3 regions of the Longispora fulva genome follow, and region 3 is predicted to be linked to each of the others. Evidence: riboswitches for the same ligand, from Rfam matches in the RefSeq annotation. Region 3 holds a riboswitch; each other region holds the start of a gene.
What was found. Region 3 has a riboswitch for cyclic di-AMP ahead of IW245_RS33840 (C40 family peptidase). Riboswitches for the same ligand answer to the same signal wherever they lie in the genome.

Region 1: linked by a shared signal. The riboswitch ahead of IW245_RS42375 (C40 family peptidase) and the one ahead of IW245_RS33840 (C40 family peptidase) in region 3 are both predicted to bind cyclic di-AMP.
Region 2: linked by a shared signal. The riboswitch ahead of IW245_RS05030 (coiled-coil domain-containing protein) and the one ahead of IW245_RS33840 (C40 family peptidase) in region 3 are both predicted to bind cyclic di-AMP.

What each region holds. Positions count from the first base shown of each region.
Region 1 covers NZ_JADOUF010000001.1:6,114,467-6,120,146, forward strand. The annotation lists gene IW245_RS27680 (SpoIIE family protein phosphatase) at 1-106, shown strand, start outside; gene IW245_RS27685 (S9 family peptidase) at 128-2,200, shown strand; gene IW245_RS27690 (dienelactone hydrolase family protein) at 2,331-2,882, shown strand; gene IW245_RS27695 (threonine ammonia-lyase) at 2,972-3,907, opposite strand; cyclic di-AMP (ydaO/yuaA leader) riboswitch at 4,060-4,205, shown strand; gene IW245_RS42375 (C40 family peptidase) at 4,219-5,193, shown strand; gene IW245_RS27705 (aldo/keto reductase) at 5,328-5,680, opposite strand, start outside.
Region 2 covers NZ_JADOUF010000001.1:1,151,069-1,156,748, reverse strand. The annotation lists gene IW245_RS05050 (hypothetical protein) at 1-31, opposite strand, end outside; gene IW245_RS05045 (SigE family RNA polymerase sigma factor) at 28-534, opposite strand; gene IW245_RS05040 (serine hydrolase domain-containing protein) at 650-1,975, shown strand; gene IW245_RS05035 (GNAT family N-acetyltransferase) at 2,072-2,623, opposite strand; gene IW245_RS05030 (coiled-coil domain-containing protein) at 2,640-3,632, opposite strand; cyclic di-AMP (ydaO/yuaA leader) riboswitch at 3,644-3,795, opposite strand; gene IW245_RS05025 (DUF4259 domain-containing protein) at 3,914-4,282, shown strand; gene IW245_RS05020 (TrmB family transcriptional regulator) at 4,327-5,181, shown strand; gene IW245_RS05015 (adenylosuccinate synthetase) at 5,178-5,680, shown strand, end outside.
Region 3 covers NZ_JADOUF010000001.1:7,322,982-7,328,661, reverse strand. The annotation lists gene IW245_RS33865 (TIGR03943 family putative permease subunit) at 1-199, opposite strand, end outside; gene IW245_RS33860 (permease) at 193-1,194, opposite strand; gene IW245_RS41870 (4'-phosphopantetheinyl transferase family protein) at 1,296-1,973, shown strand; gene IW245_RS33850 (metal-dependent hydrolase) at 2,064-2,864, shown strand; gene IW245_RS33845 (alpha/beta hydrolase) at 2,872-3,816, shown strand; cyclic di-AMP (ydaO/yuaA leader) riboswitch at 3,969-4,103, shown strand; gene IW245_RS33840 (C40 family peptidase) at 4,145-5,062, shown strand; gene IW245_RS33835 (C40 family peptidase) at 5,206-5,680, shown strand, end outside.

The DNA.
Region 1 (5,680 bases), 1.2 Mb from region 3:
GCCGGCGCAGGCGATCGCGAGCCGGCTGCGCGCCGCGGCGCTGGCGTTCTCGCCGGAGCAGCCTCGGGACGACATCGCACTGTTGGTGCTGCGCAACCCGGGCTGACCTCGGGTAGCGTTGCCCGCTATGAACGCAGTTCCCCCGCTCGCGAAGCAGGTTCCCACGACCCGTGTCCAGCACGGGGACACCACGGTCGACGAGTACGCGTGGCTCCAGGACAAGACCGACCCCGACACCATCGGCTACCTGACGGCGGAGAACGCCTGGGCCGAGGAGCGGACCGCGCATCTCGCGGGCCTCCGGGAGACGCTGTTCACCGAGCTGAAGTCCCGCACCCAGGAGACGGACCTGTCGGTCCCGACCCGACAGGGCGATTTCTGGTACTACAGCCGCACGGTCGAGGGCAAGCAGTACGGCATCCACTGCCGGGTGCCCGTCGTCGGCGACGTCGTCCCGCAGGTGTCCGCCGACGGCGCTCCGCTGCCGGGCGAGCAGGTGGTGCTCGACGAGAACGAGCTGGCCGGCGACAAGGACTTCTTCTCTCTCGGCACCTACGACCCGAGCCCGGACGGCACCCTGCTGGCGTTCTCGACGGACTACTCCGGCGACGAGCGGTACACGATGCGGGTGAAGAACCTGGTCACCGGCGAGGTCCTGCCCGACGAGATCCCGAACACCTTCCACGGCTCGGCCTGGTCGCTGGCCGGGGACGTGCTGTTCTACCTGACCGTGGACGAGGCGTGGCGGCCGCACCAGGTGTGGCGGCACACCCTGGGATCGGGCGAGCCCGACGTGCTGGTGCACCACGAGACCGACGAGAAGTTCTGGGTGAGCGTCGGCCTGACCCGGTCCGAGAAGTTCATCCTGATCGACATCGGCAGCAAGATCACGAGCGAGCTGCGATACATCGCCTCCGACGACCCGACCGGCGAGGTCAAGGTCTTCGGCGCGGGCCGGGTCGAGGGCGTCGAGGTGCAGATCGACCACCAGGGCGACCGGTTCTGGGTGCTGCACAACCAGGACGCGGTCAACTTCGTCATCGGCTGGACGCCGGTCGCCGACACGCACCAGTTCCACGAGGTGATCGCGCACCGCGACGACACCCGGCTGCTGGAGGTGCAGGCGTTCTCCGACCACGCGGTCGTGCACTTCCGCCGCGACGGCCTCACCGGCCTGCGGGTGCTGCCCAACGACGGCGAGCCGCGCGAGATCACGTTCCCCGAGCCGGTGTACGACGTGGCCCCCACCGGCAACGCGCACTACCCGGCGACCACGTTCCGGCTGTCCTACACCTCGCTGGTCACCCCCGACTCGGTGTACGACTACTCCCTGGCCACCGGCGAGCTGACCCTGCTCAAGCGCCGCCCGGTGCTCGGCGACTTCGACCCGGCCCGCTATGAGCAGTTCCGCGAGTGGGCCGTCGCGCCGGACGGCACCCGGGTACCCATCTCGATCATGGCCCTGAAGGGCACCCCCCGGGACGGCTCGGCCCCCCTGTCGCTGTACGGCTACGGCAGCTACGAGGCCAGCATCGACCCGTGGTTCTCCATCGCCCGACTGTCCCTCGTGGACCGGGGCGTCACGTTCGCCATCGCGCACGTCCGCGGCGGCGGCGAGATGGGCCGGCACTGGTACGACGACGGCAAGCTGCTGCACAAGATGAACACCTTCACCGACTTCGTCGCGTGCGCCAAGCACCTGGCGGCCGCCGGCTGGACGAGCCCGGAGCGCACCGTGGCCCGGGGCGCGTCGGCCGGCGGTCTGCTGATGGGCGCGATCGCCAATATCGCGCCGGAGGCGTTCGGCGGGATCGTGGCGCAGGTGCCGTTCGTGGACGCCCTGAACACGATTCTCGACCCGACGATGCCGTTGACCGTGGTCGAGTGGGACGAATGGGGCAACCCGCTCGCGGATCCCGAGGTCTACCACTACATGAAGTCCTACTCGCCGTACGAGAACGTCACGGCGCAGGAGTACCCGGCGATGCTCGTGATGGCCGGGCTCAACGACCCCCGGGTCGGCGTGCACGAGGCCGCGAAGTGGGTCGCGCGGCTGCGCGTGGTCGGCAAGGGCGGGCCGGTGCTGCTGAAGACGGAGATGGGCGCGGGGCACATGGGTCCGTCGGGCCGCTACGACGTGTGGAAAGAGGAGTCCTACGTCAACGCGTGGCTGCTGGACGTGGTGGGCGCCGCCTCCTAGCTGGCACCGGGCGCGGGGGTGAGGTTCGCGGGCCCTGGGGGCCGGGTCGCGCGCCATCTCACCCGGCCCGGCACGGGCCGGGCTGGGTGAGATGGCCGGAAGTGTCGGTCCTCCGTGATAGGAAGACCGCATGGCACACGTCCTGCTGCTGCACTCCGTCTACGGGCTCCGGCCGGCGGTCCTGGCCGCCGCCGAGCTGCTCCGGGGCGGCGGCCACACGGTCGCCACCCCGGATCTCTACGAAGGCTTCGTCACCGGCGACCTCGACGCGGGCATGGCCTTCCAGCGGGAGCACGGCTCCGCCGCCTTCGAGCGCGCCGTGGCCGCCGCGGCGGACCTCCCGGCCGGGACGGTCTACGCCGGCTTCTCCATGGGCGCGTGGGCGGCCTCAGAGCTGATCCGGCACGACCCGGCTCCGGGCGGGCTCGTGCTGCTGCACAGCGCCGGCGACGTCGGCACCGGCGAGCGGCTGCCGTGCCCGTGGCAGCTGCACGCCGCGGAGGGCGACGAGTTCGCCACGCTGGACGAGATCCAGGAGTGGGAGATGGCCGAGCCAGGCGGCGAGACGTTCCTCTACCCCGGCGGCGGCCACATCTACACCGACGCCGACCTGCCCGACTACGACGCGACCTCGGCCGACCTCACCTGGCGGCGCGTCCTCGCCTTCCTGGCCAGAATCTAAAACCAACATCGTCATCCGATGACGGTGGTCCCCGACCCGGGTTCCAGCGGTCCGACACGTGCACGCCCGGAAAGGCAATGCCCCGACGGTCAGACCAGGGCCGCCAGGAGTGCCGGGTTGATGTTGCCGCCGGAGAGCACCGCCACGGTGCGCCCGATCGGCAACTCCTCCCGGTGGTAGAGGTACGCGGCCGTGGTCACAGCCCCGCTCGGTTCGGCCACCAGGCGGGAGGAGCGGGCCAGCACGCCGACGGCCGCGCCGATCTCCTCCTCGGTGACGGTGACGATGGCGTCGACCACCTCGCGGATGTGCGCGAAGGTCAGCTCCGACAGCTGGGGGCTGCGGAGTCCGTCGGCGATCGTCTGCTGGGTGCTCTCGATCGGCCAGGACACGACCCGCCCGGCGGCGAGGCTCTCCCGGGCGTCGGCCGCCAGCGCCGGTTCGACCCCGATCACCTTCGCGCGCGGGGCGAGGGCCCGGATCGCGGTACCGACGCCGGAGATCAGGCCGCCGCCGCTGATCGGGACGAGTACGACCTCCACGTCGGGCAGGTCCTCGGCGATCTCCAGCCCGACGGTGCCCTGTCCCGCGATGACGTCGAGGCTGTCGAACGGCGGGATCAGTGGGTAGCCGTGCCGCGCGGCGAGTTCCTCCGCCCGGGACACCCGCTCGGCGGGTGCGACGACGATCACGTCGGCGCCGAGATTCTGCATCCCGGCGATCTTCACGTCGGGGGTGGTGTCGGGGACGACGACGATGGCGGGGATCCCGAGTTGCCGGGCGACGTAGGCGACGGCCTGGCCGTGGTTGCCCGACGAGTACGCGACCACTCCGGTCATCCCCGGCCGGATCGCGTTCCGCGCGCCCCGGATCTTGAAAGCCCCGATGGGCTGCAGGTTCTCCGGTTTGAGCCAGAGTGGTCGGTCGGCGTCGCCCCACGCGCAGGGGACGAGTGGGGTCCGCAGCGCGGTGCCGGCGATGGTCTCCGCTGCGGAGTGGATGTCACCCAAGGTCACGAGCCTCATAGTCGTCAAGGTAACCACACGGCGAATTCATCGTTATGTAGTTGGGTAGCTACCGCACGAAGTGGCACCAGCAGATAACTTGTTACCCCCCAGTCCAGCGTCTAGCCTTGGGACCGTTCGTCCGGGTACAGCGACCCGACGGGGGGAGCACCGGTCGAATGCCGCCGAATCGCCTCTGTGCGAATCGGGGACCCACAGTGCTAGTTGGGGTGAGTCCGTCACTGTTCGTAGTGATGGTAGGGCGATCTTCCCGCCCGAACCCGTCAGCTAACCCGGTAGGCGGCTGATGGAAGAAGGAGCCGACAGACCAGGTGAATTCCGTCCGCGGAGCCTACTTAGCCGTCGTCGCCGTCACCGCCACCGTCGTGATGTCCTTCGCGGGCAGCGCGCACGCCGACGATGTCGACGAGATCGAGCGCCAGCTGGATTCCAAGTGGAGCTCGCTGGAAACCACGATCGAGCAGTACAACAAGACCGCTGCGACGTTGAAGTCCACCAAGGCCGAGGCCGAGGCGGCGTCCGTCAAGGTCAAGCCCCTCCAGGACAAGGTCGACGCCGCGTACGCGCAGATCGGCCAGATGTCGGCCGCCGCGTACAAGGGCGGCAAGGCCAGCACCGCCAACGCGCTGCTCGGCGGCAACTCCGCGGACGCTGTCCTCCAGCAGCTGACCCTCCTCGACGCGATCAGCGGGTCGGAGCAGAAGCAGATCGACGAGCTGAACAGGCTCAAGGCTCCGCTCGACGCCGAGAAGAAGAAGATCCAGACTCTGCTCGACGCGCAGCAGAAGATGGAGTCGGAGCTCTCGGCCAAGAAGGTCGCCATCACCGGCGAGATGGACTCGTTGCAGACCCAGCGGGCCGCGGCGTACAAGGACCGGGCGAGCCGCAGCGGCACCCGGATCGACTATGTGCCGCCGTTCATCCCCGGCCCGCCCGGCAAGGCCGTGGCGTTCGCGATGGCCCAGATCGGCAAGCCGTACGTGTGGGCGGCCGCCGGCCCCGACTCCTACGACTGCTCGGGCCTGACGCTGGCCGCGTGGGCGCAGGGTGGCGTGACGTTGGGCCACTACACCGGCTGGCAGCGCGACGCCTCGACCCCGATCACCCGGTCGCAGCTGCAACCCGGTGACCTGATCTTCTACGGTGGCGACCGGCACGTGGCGCTGTACATCGGCGACAACAAGGTCGTGCACGCCCCGCAGCCCGGCCAGAACGTGAAGATCGAGAGTGTGGACATGGGCGGGGACAACCCGACCGCCTACGCCCGCCCCAAGTACGCGCACTGACACCCCCCTCGCGAACGGCCCGCCTCCCCGTGGAGTGCGGGCCGTTCGTGTCACGTGGGTGTGCCGTCGCCGGTCGGGGGCGGGGAAGGACCGCCGCGCGCCGGGGCGGGTGTCGCCGTAACCGGAAAAGGGTTTTAGTAGCGCGGGCCCTCGGGCGTCGGCAGCGCGTCGAGGTCCGCCAGGTCCTCGGCCGTGAGGACGAGGTCGGCGGCCGCCGCGTTCTCCTCCAGGTAGCCGATCCGCTTCGTGCCCGGGATCGGCACGACGTGTTCGCCCTGGGCGAGGGTCCAGGCGATCGCCACCTGGCCGGGCTTGGCACCATGCCGGTCGGCGATGGTGCGCACCGCGTCGACCAGCTTCTGGTTGGCGGCCATCAGCTCGGCGGAGAACCGGGGCATCAGGCGGCGGCGGTCGCCCTCCTCCAGGTCGTCGAGGCTCGCGAGCGCGCCGGTCAGGTAGCCCCGGCCGAGCGGCGAGAACGGGATGA
Region 2 (5,680 bases), 6.2 Mb from region 3:
CGAACAGGGTACGGAGTCGTTCGGTGCTCATGTCTGGTCCTTCGTGAGTGCGGGGACGCCGATCAGGTCGCGGAGCGCGGCCAGGCCGCGGGCGGTGTGGGTCTTGACGGTGCCGGTGGACAGGCGCAGCAGGTCGGCGGTCTGTTCGACGCTCAGGTCGTCGAAGAACCGCAGGACGAGGACGGCCCGTTGCCTGCCGGTCAGCCGGTCGAGGTGTCCCAGCAGGCTGAGCCGTTCGGTGACGTCCCGCTCGCCGGGGTGCGCCCGTTCCGGCGGCGCGTCGGTGGGCTGTTCGCGCCGCCAGGGCCGGCGGCGCTCGTCGAGCCAGGCGGTCAGGAGCATCCGCCGCAGGTACGCGTCGGGGTGCTCGAGGCGCTGGATGCGGCGCCAGTGCCGGTACACCTTGCCGACGGCGATGGAGACCAGGTCGTCGGCGGTGTGCACGTCGCCGCACAGCAGGTAGGCGGACCGCCGGAGGCCGGGTATCCGGCTGCTGACGAATTCTCGGAACTCGGTGTCGTCTCGGTCGCGCACGGGCGGCCCTCCGGCCTGTCGGGTGAGATGGTCGGACAGGAAACGAAAGGTGTGGCCCACCCGGTTGACATCGTGCATGATCCTCGTGCCGGCCCTTCCACGATGGAGTGACACCGTGTCCGTTCTGCACACCCACCTGCGCGACATCGACCTCGGCCGGCCGCACACCGACCCGCCGGTCGACCTGGCGGAGGCGCTGGCCGCCTGCCACGTCCCGGGCGTGAGCATCGCGCTGATCGAGGGCGGCGAGGTCGTCGACACCCTGGCCGCCGGGGTGCTGTGCGCGGACCGGCCCGAGCCGGTGACCGATCAGACCCTGTTCCAGGCCGCCTCGATCAGCAAGGCCGTGGCGGCGGCATGCGTCCTGCGGCTCGCCGCCGACGGCACGCTCGACCTGGACGCGGACGTCAACGACGCGCTCACGTCGTGGCGGGTTCCGGCCAACGCCGGCTGGCAGCCCCGGGTGACGCTCCGCCAGCTGCTCGGGCACACGGCGGGCACGACTGTGCACGGCCTGATCGGGTACCCGGCGGGCGTGCCGGTGCCGAGCGTCCCCGAGCTGCTCGACGGTCGGGGCAACAGCGACCCGGTCCGGGTGGTGTCCGTGCCGGGCACCCGGTTCAGCTACTCCGGCGGCGGGTACACCATCATGCAGCAGGTGCTGTGCGACGTGACCGGCCGCGACTACGCCGACCTGGTCGCCGAGCAGGTCCTGGGCCCGCTGGGCATGACCCGCAGCGTGTTCGGGCCGCAGCCGGCCGGGTCGACCGCCTCGGGCCACCGGCCGGGGCCGGTGCCGCTGGCCGGGGAGGCGCACACCTACCCCGAGATGGCCGCCGCCGGGCTCTGGAGCACGCCCACGGACCTGGCGCGGCTCTTCCTCACCCTGCGGGCCAGCCTGAACGGTGAGGGCAGCGCGCTGCTCCCCCGGGACATGGCCGGGCAGATGGCCACCCGGTCGACGCCGCACCGGGCCTACGGCCTCGGCCTGCAGGTCCAGGAGCCCGGCGAGCCCCGGTGGATCGGGCACAGCGGCGGCAACGAGGGCTTCCAGTGCGACGCGAAGCTGTTCCTCGACGGCGGCCGGGGCGCGGTCATCATGACCAACGGCGACTACGGGTACGCGCTGATCGCCGAGGCGCTGCTGCCGGCCCTCGCAAAGGGTCTCGGCTGGCCGGAGGCCTCTGCGACCCCGGCCGGCGGGCCGGCGGTGGCCGGCCGGTTCGTCGGCGACGACGGCGAGTTCGTGGTCACCTCCGACGGCCCCGAGTTCACGCTGACCGCGCCGGGCCAGGCCCCGCTGGCGCTCCGACCGGCCGACCACGGGTCCTGGCGGGCCGCCGGGCTCAACGCCACGGTCCGGTTCCCTTCGCCGGATACGCTGGTGATCGCCCAGGACGCGGCCCCGGGCGCGGACATTCACGCGACGCTGAAGATCTGAAGACCATCATCTGTTACGGCGACACCTGCCCCGGTTTCCAGCGGTCGCCGGGGCACGCGGGCCCGCTGTCACCCGCTGTCACCTGGGGGGAGCTGGTCAGGGCCGGGTGACGGCGAGTTCGTTCTCGCGGCGGGACTCGTCGGCGGGCACCGGGACCGATACTCCGGTGCGGCGGAAGCCGACCTTGGCGTAGAGCGCCTCGGCCCGGGCGTTGTCCTGGTGCACGAACAGCCGGACCCGCTCGACCCGCGGGTCGGTCAGTGTCCAGGACCAGTCCAGCGCCGCGCGGAACAGCTCCTCGGCGAGGCCGGCGCCCCGGGCCTCCGGCCGGACGTACACGCCGACGATGTGGGTCTGGGCCACGGTCACCGTCTCACCGAACGCGCCCTCGGCGCCGGGTAGCTCGACGAGCGCGGTGACCCCGCCCAGCCAGCGACCGTCGGCGTCCTCGGCGACGAACTGCCGGGCCGCCCCGCCCTCGGCGGCGCCCCGCGTGCGTTCCTGCCAGAACTCGTCGGGCCGGGCCGACGCGAGCTCGTAGGTGTCGAGGAACGCCAGATGCGCGACCGGATCGCGCAGCGCCGCCAGCCGGAGCTCCTTCACCTGGGGCCATTCGTCGGCGCGTACCACTCTGATGGTGTTGATCATGTGGTCATCGTGCCACTCAGCGGATGGACAGGTGCACGTGGTTGGTGTGCTCGGCTGAGGGGTCGCCGCTGCCGAAGTAGGACCGCCAGCCGGTGCCGGGCATCCAGATCTGCCGGAACCAGATCACGTAGAGCACCCCGAGCCGGTCGGCGTTGGCGATGTACCACGCGGCGAGCCGGTTCCCGTAGTCCTTGTCGGCCCCGGACGCCTGGCCGCCGAAGCCGTTGGGGGCCGCCGCCCAGTCGCAGGCCCGGCCGCGCGGGTGCTCCCCGCCGTCCTCCATCGAGCGGTAGCACGAGACATAGTGGTCGAATCCCGCTTTTTTCGTTTCCTCGTACGCGTGCAGGGTCCGCGGGGTCAGGCAGCCGCTCGTCGTCGGGTCCTTCACCGAGCAGCTCTCCGACGGGAGGCTGCCGTCCGGGTTGCGCGGTGCCGGGGCGGCGTTGGCCGGCAGGTCGCCGAAGCCGAGGGTCGGGTCGCCGCCGCCGGCGGAGCGCAGCGCCTTGAGCGCCTCGTCCTGGCGTTTGCGCAGCTCCTTGAGCTGGGTCTCCTGTTCGATGATCGCGGCGTCGAGGTCCTTGCGCTGCCGGGCGAGGGTGGCCTGGGCGGCCTTGAGCGCGCTGACCTGCGCGCCGTCGCGCTCGGAGAGGTAGCGCACGGTCGCCGCCGACTCGAGGAAGCTGTCGGGCGACCCGCTGGACAGCAGCACCTCCAGCTGCGCCGTGGACCCGCCCCGGTACTGCGCCGCCGCCAGCCGGCCCACCGCGGCGGTGAGGTCTGCAACCTTGGCCTGCGAGGCGGTGACCTGCTCGGACAGCTCGGCCTCGCGCTTCTTCGCGTTGTCGATCGCCGTCCGGGCGTCCTGGTAGCCCTGGGAGGCGGCGGCGAGCGCGTCGCGGAGGGCCTTCGTGCCGCCCTCGGGCTCGGCCTGGGCGGGGGTGACGGCGAGCAGCGTCGTTGCGAGAACGGCGACGGCGGTCACGGCGGCGCGCCGCGCTGGTGCGGACAAGACAGCAGGAACCCTTCTCCCGTACCCGCCTACCAGGTCAGCTGACGGATTCGGGCGGGAAGAGCGCCCTACCGGCCGGTCCTCCACTGAGGAGTCGGACGGATTCACCCCACGTACCTTGGGTCCCCGGCTCACCCGGAGGGTGACTCGGCGGTGACTCCCGGTGCCACTGTGCGGTGGCGAGGGGCCGGTCGTCTGAACGCCGATGCTAGGACAGGGTGTCAACGCCGGCAACTGTCGTACCGGGCTGGCACGATCCCGTCACACACGATGGAGGTTCGATGGGCACCTGGGGCAGTGGCAACTTCGACAGCGACACGGCGGCCGACCACCTCGCCGAACTCACGGACCGGCTGCTCGACGAGGTGGTGGCGGCGATGGCCGGCGACCCCGTCGAGCTCGAACCGGACGAGTACTGGGGGGTGGCCGTGCCCTGCAACCTGGAGCTGCTGTGCCTGCTCGCCCGGCAGGGGCACGTCGGGGTGGCCCTGCCCGCGCCGGAGACCGTGGCGGAGTGGAAGACGACGTTCCTGGCCATCTGGGACGCGACGATCGACGGGTTGGAGCCGAAGCCCGACTACCGGGTCGCGCGGCGGGCCGTGCTGGTCGAGACGTTCGACAGGCTGGCCGCGGAGGCGGCGCTCGAGTAGTAGTTGCGTTCACTACTACGCACCGGGTAGCGTCGGGCCACGTGATGGAACGCCTGACGGCGCTCGGGTTCACCTCCCAGGAGGCCCGGGTCTACGTCGCCCTGCTGCAACAGCCCTTCGCCACCGGATACGAGCTGGCCAAGAGCGCCGGCCTGCAACGCGCGAACGTGTACCAGGTGCTCTCGGCCCTGGTGGACCGCAGCGTCGTCGCCCGGGTCTCCGAGGACACGCCGGCCCGGTTCGTGGCCCACCCGCCGGCCGAGGTGCTCGGCCGGATCAAACGGCAGACCGCCGAGCGCGCCGACAGCCTGATCGCCGACCTCGCGGCGGTCACCGCCCCGCAGGAGCAGGCCGCCTTCACGCTGCGGGACCGCGCGGCGGTCATCGACCACACCGTGACTCTGGTGCGCGAGGCCACCAGGCGGGTCGCGGTGTGCGTCTGGGCCAGCGACCTCGACTGGCTGGCCGGCCCGCTGCGCGCCGCGTCCGAGGCCGGCCGCCAGGTCGTCGTGAACGTCTTCGGCGACGCCGAGCTGGACTTCGGCGACGTGTACCGGCACGAGTCGCTGTCGCGCACCGTCGGCGGGCACCTGCTCACCGTCGCCGTCGACCACACCACCGCGCTGGTCGCCTCGTTCGACGACCCTGCCGGGGCGGTGTTCACCCGCAATCCGGCCCTGGTGCGGGTCGTGGAGAAGCTCATCCGCGACGAGACGTACATGGCCGCGATCTACGAGCGGTTCGCCCCCGAGCTGGAGGCGGCCTTCGGGCCGCACCTGGTGAACCTGCGCACCCGGCTGCTGCCGCCCGAGCAGGCCCAACAGCTCATCTCGATTGTCGGGTTCGGCGCGGACTCCGCCGCCGGACTACTCGCACCATCCCCGGAGGTCCACCCGTGAGTGCCATCGTCGTCGTCGACGCCCTGTGGGGCGATTCCGGCAAGGGCAAGACCTGCGCCCACCTCACCCTGAAGCACCGAGCGGAGCTCAATGTGCGCGCCGGGGTCGGCACCAACGCCGGCGCCAGCGTGACCCTGGAGGACGGCACCCTGGTCAAGGCCCGTCAGCTGCCGATCGGATGGGTCAACCCCGGCACCCGGGTCGCGGTGGGTCCCGGCGTGCTGGTCGATCCGCTGGTGCTCGCCGACGAGGTCGCCCGGTTCGGCCTCGAAGGCCGGGCGATGATCGACGGCCGGTGCGGCGTGATCACGCCCGAGCACGTCCGGGCCGAGCGGGCCGACCGGCACCTGGCCGACACGGTCGGGTCCACCTGCACCGGCAACGGGCACGCCCGGGCCGACTTCGTGCTCCGCCGGGCCGTGCAGGCCAAGGACGTCCCCGCCCTCGCCCCGTACGTCACCGACGTCGCGCGGGAGGTCAACGCCGTCGCCGCCGACGA
Region 3 (5,680 bases):
CATGGCCCTGGTGGGCGGTCTTGCGGAACAGGCCGGCGATCCCGAGGACGGCGATGGCGACCATCGCGCCGCCGGCCAGGTACAGCAGCGGCCACATGCCCTCCTTGACGTAGCGGACGTAGTTCCCGCTGACCGTGGTCTTGAGGATCGCGCCGCCGACCAGCAGCAAGATCACCGACCGGGTGGCCTGTCTCACCACAGCAGCGCTCCTGTTCCGACGGCGACGAGTACGGCGATGACGAAGGTGGTGGGTGCGAACCGCAGCGCGAACCGCCGGCCGAACGCCCCGACCTGCATGGCGAACAGTTTCAGATCGACCATCGGGCCCACGACCAGGAACACCAACCGCGCCGTGAGCGAGAACTGGGTCAACGACGCCGCCACGAACGCGTCAGCCTCCGAACAGATCGACAACACCACAGCCAACACGGCCAGCGCGAGCACAGCCAGCACCGGATTGTCCGCGACAGCCCGCAGCCACGACGGCGGCACGGTCACGTTCAGCGTCGCCGCGGCGAACGCGCCGATCGCCAGGTACCCGCCAGCCTGGGTCATGTCGTGCCGCGCCGCCGCCACGAACGCCATCACCTTGCCCTTACCGGCGTGATCGTGGTGTTTCGGCTGGCGCAGCCAGTCATCGCGGCCGACCCGCAGCCACAACCAGCCCATCAACACCGCAGCCCCCAGGCTCGCGCCGAACCGGGCGAACACCATCGACGGTTGACCAGGGAAGGCCACATACGTCGACACCATCACCACCGGATTGATCGCCGGCGCGGACAACAGGAACGCCAACGCCGCCCCCGGGGTGACGCCTCGGCGGACGAGCGCGCCGGCCACCGGCACCGACGCACACTCACAACCCGGCAGGATGCCGCCAGCGATACCAGCGGCCGGCACGGCCAACATCTTGTTCTTCGGCAAAGCCCTCGTGAAAAACGCCGGCGGCACGAACACCGCAATCGCCGCCGACAACAACGTCCCCAACGCCACAAACGGCATCGCCTGAATCACGATCGAGATGAACACCGTCGACCAACTCTGCAACCGCGGCGTGCCCATCGCCCCCGCGAGCAGCCCCCGGGCCGCGATGGCCGCGACGAGGAGGACGGCCAGGACCTCCACGGAACGCACCGACCAGCGCTTCTTCGCGCGCGGCGGCGCGGCGGCCCGGGGCGCGGTCTCTGTCTGCACAGAGTGAAGGTACTCGTCGAACAACCACCCGAGAAGCCTCTAAACCCCTATAACGGACTTGTTATTCAGGGTACCGGCGACCCGCGGCTACCCTTCACGGCGTGACGACGCCCCCACCGACCCTGGCCATGGTCGACGACACGGCCGGCGTCCTCGCCCACGGCGGCGGGGAGCTGCTGACCGACGCGGAGCTCGCCCGGGCCGGCGCGTACCGGCGCGAGGTCGACCGGGCCGACTACGTGGCCGCGCACGTCCTGGTCCGCCGGTGCGTGGCGGCGCTGCTCGACGTGCCGGCCGGCGACGTGGTGCTCCGGCAGCGCTGCGCGGGCTGCGGGGCCACCGACCACGGCCGCCCGTACGTGCAGGACCGGCCCGAGGTGCACGTGAGCCTGTCGCACACCCGGGGCGCGGTCGCGGCGGCCGCCGGGTGGGCCCCGGTGGGCGTGGACGTGGAGGCGATCGGCCGGCAGCTCGACGACGGCCTGATGGCCAAGGTGCTGTCGGACGGGGAACTCGAGGCGGTCAGGAACGCTGGAGACCCACGCGCGGCGTTCATCCGGCAGTGGGTGCGCAAGGAGGCCCTGATCAAGGTGGGCGCGGCGAGCCTGGGGCGGCTGCGGGACACCGACCTGTCGGGGCTGCCGGCGCACGTGCCGGCCGGTACCCCCGAAAGGGCTCGGTTCGATCCCTGGCACGTGCTGGACTGGCTGGATCCCGCGCACCGCTACGGTTTCGCGGCCGTGAGCACCCACCAGACGAGGCTCGTTACCCCGGCCTGACGGCTCCAAACGTGGCCCCGGCAACAATCTGGTCACGGCCGCGTGTCGCGGTCGCCCACCCGGGCACGAACCGGGACCCTCGGCGGCATGGTGATGGGGCCGACGCACGCAATGTCCGGAGCCGCCGCGTGGTTGGCGGGCTCGTGGGCACTCGGGGAGTGGATGGGTCTGCACCAGCGCCCCGCCGAGCTGGTCGTCGGGGCGGCGGTCTGCGCCGGGGCCGCCCTGCTGCCCGACCTGGACTGCTCGGGCCGGGTCACCGCGAACAAGGGCGGGGCGACCGTGGCCCGCACCTTCGGGGTCGCCTCCCTGTTCCTCGCCGAGTGCGTGGAGAAGTTCGCCCTCGCCGTCTACACGGTTACCCGGGCCAAACACGACCCGAAACGGAAGAACGGCCACCGGACCCTCACCCACACCTGGGTGTTCAACGTGGCCCTCGGCGGCCTGGTCGCGTTCCTCGCCGGGCACTGGGGCAAACCCTTCGTGATCGGGCTGCTGTTCTTCACCCTGGGGCTCGCGATCCGGGGCCTGCTCGCCGACTGGGCCAAGGAGCGCGGCTGGATCGTGGTGACCCTGCTGTCGGCCGGCGCGGCGTACGGCGCGTGGTTGTGGCTGCCCGCCGACCGGGGCTATCCGCTGCTCGGGCTCGCGATCGCGTTCGGCGGCGTCATCCACACCCTCGGCGACATGATCACCCGGGCCGGCTGTCCGGTGCTGTGGCCGCTGCCCCTGGCCGGTCGGGTGTGGCGGGAGATAGGCGTACCGAATTTTATGGCCGTTCAGGTGAACGGGGGCTTCGAACGGGGCTTCCTCCGCCCGTTTTTTGTGATTGTGGCCGGACTGGCCGGAATTCTGCTGGCGGTGCCCGACATCCTCGACCACCTGCGATGATGTGCCCATGTGGGTCAAGGACATCCTCGGCGACGCCTACGAGGCGCGCACGCTGCCGCTGCCGGACGACGAGCACGGCGAGCTGGTGGCGACTCTCGTGCGCCGCAGGGCCGGACAGTCGACCCGTGCCGTGCTGTACGTCCACGGGTACAACGACTACTTCTTCCAGACCCACCTGGCCGACTTCTTCGTCAGCCTCGGCTACACCTTCTATGCGCTCGACCTGAGGCGCAGCGGGCGCAGTCTCCGCCCCGGCCAGACACCGTCGATGGTGGACAGCGTGTCGGAGTACTTCACGGAGCTCGACGAGGCCGCCCGGATCATCCGCGAGGAGGACGGCCACGACATCCTGGTCGTCAACGCGCACTCCACCGGCGGCCTGACCACCTCGCTGTGGGCGCACAAGCTGCAGGGCACCGGCATCATCACGGCGCTCACCCTGAACAGCCCGTTCTTCGACCTCAACGCGAACTGGTTCCTGCGCAGGGTCGCGCCCGTCGTGCTGGCCCCGGTGGGCCGCCGGCAGCCGATGCGGGTGGTGCCGGCCGGCCTGAGCACGGTCTACGGCGACAGCCTGCACATCGACCGCAAGGGCAGCTGGCGGTTCGACACCGCGTGGAAGCCGCTGGAGGGCATCCCGACCCGGCTCGGCTGGCTCGTCGCGATCACGCACGCCCAGCGCCGGCTCCGCAAGGGCCTCAACATCGACATCCCGGTACTCGTGACGGCGTCCACCGCGAGCTACAAGAGTCCGGAGTGGAGCGACGACGCCACCCGGATGGACGCTGTCCTCGACGTGGAGCACATCGCGGAGTTCGCCCGCGCGCTCGGCCCGGACGTCACCTTCATCGAGGTTCCTGACGGCCTGCACGACCTGGCCCTGTCGGCGGAGGAGGCCCGCCAGCTCTACTTCGACACCCTGCAGGAGTGGCTGAACGCGCACGTAGGGTAGTCGCGCGGAGCCTAGACCCTGCCCTGAGCTGCGGTTCATCGGGGTAGGGTCCTCGTCTGGCTCGTCACTCAGGGTTGCGATGCCCCGGATCCCCGGTAGCGTCAGTCCGGTCCGGGAGTCAGCCACCCATTGATGGGGAGCGCCGGACGGGCCGCCGAGTCATCGTGACCGGTGAGCCGGGGAACCATCGCGGAGGGTGCGACTCCCTCCGCCGGGGTGAATCCGCGCAGTGCGCGGTAGGGCGCACATTTCTTCCCGTCCGAACCCGTCAGCTAACCCGGTAGGCGGTGTGCTGCCCGTGTAGGCAGACGAGGGAAGAGAGTCCTCCTTGGCACCGAATACCGTGCCGGGGCTGCTGCGCGCCGCGCTCACTGTTGTGGGCGTCTCCGTGCTGGCCGTCGCCGGACCATTGACCGCTGCGCACGCCGATCCCGGCGCCGACAGCACGATCGACCAGAACACCCGCGAGGTCGCCCAGATCTCCGGTGAGTACGACAAGGTGCACGCGGCACTCGCCAGCACCCGGCTGATCGCCGACACGGTCGCCGCGAAGCTCGCGCCCCTGGCCGCGACGGCCGACCCGCTCGGTTTCACCCTCAAGCCGGCCCCGTTCGCCACTCCGGCCCCCAGCCGTCCCGCGCCCGAGAGCGTGCAGGACATGGCCAGCGCCCGGGGCGAACTCGACGCCGAGAAGACCCGCCTGGACGCCCTGATCGCCGGGCAGACCCAGCAGGAGACAGCCCTGGCCGCGAAGAAGGCCATGGTCGAGGCCGCGACGGCCGCGCTCGTCAAGGAGCGCCAGGAGGCCACGGCCGCCGCCGAGCGGGCCAGCCGGTCCACCTCCTCGGGCTCGGGCTCCTCGGGCTCGAACACCCCGCCGCCGAACGTCTCCGGCAAGGCTGGCGTCGCCGTGCAGTTCGCCTACGCGCAGCTCGGCAAGCCGTACGTCTTCGGCGCGGCGGGCCCCGGCTCCTACGACTGCTCCGGCCTGACCATGGCCGCGTGGGGCGCGGCGGGCGTCGGCATCGGCGGACACCTGACCAACTCGCAGTGGGCCGCCACCACCCGGATCGACCGCGGTGAACTGCAGCCGGGTGACCTGGTGTTCTTCTACGGCCTCGGCCACGTGGGCATCTACGTGGGCAACAACCAGGTCATCCACGCGCCCCAGCCGGGCGAGTCGGTGAAGCTCTCCAACGTCGACGACATGGGCGGCTACGACGGCGCTGGCCGCGTCAGCGCGTAACCCCGCAATACGATGAAAACAGCTCATCACCTTGGGTGGTGGGCTGTTTTCATTGCGTAGTAGGCATTTCCCGAAGGTGGCATGCGTTTAACAAGGCGGGTAACGTGGGCGCGGCTTGTCGCCTATGAAAGGGTCGTGCTGCGTTGACCACCGTCAGCCGGAAACCCCTCCGCGTGTTGGCCATCGGCTGCGTCATCGCCGTCGCCGCCACCCTGGGTGCGGCACCAGCACAGGCCGAGCCCACCCCGCAGGAGCTCAACGCCCAGATCGACAAGGCGTCCGAGGAGCTCGAGAAGGTCATCGAGTCCTACAACAAGGTGAACGAGCAGCTCAAGGCGACCCGGGTGGCCGTGGACAAGCTGAACCTCCAGCTCAAGCCGGCCCAGGACAAAGTGGACGCCGCGCGGGGCCGGATCGGCCAGGTGGCCGCCGCCGCGTACAAGGGCCAGAGCGTGTCCTCGATGAGCGCCCTGCTCAGCTCGCAGAACCCGACGGCGCTCATGGAACAGCTGACGGTCCTCGACCAGTTCGCGTACGGGCAGCAGAAGGAAATCGCGGCTTACAACCAGGCCAAGTCCGCCTACGACGGCGAGAAGACCAAACTCGACGGCGTCCTCA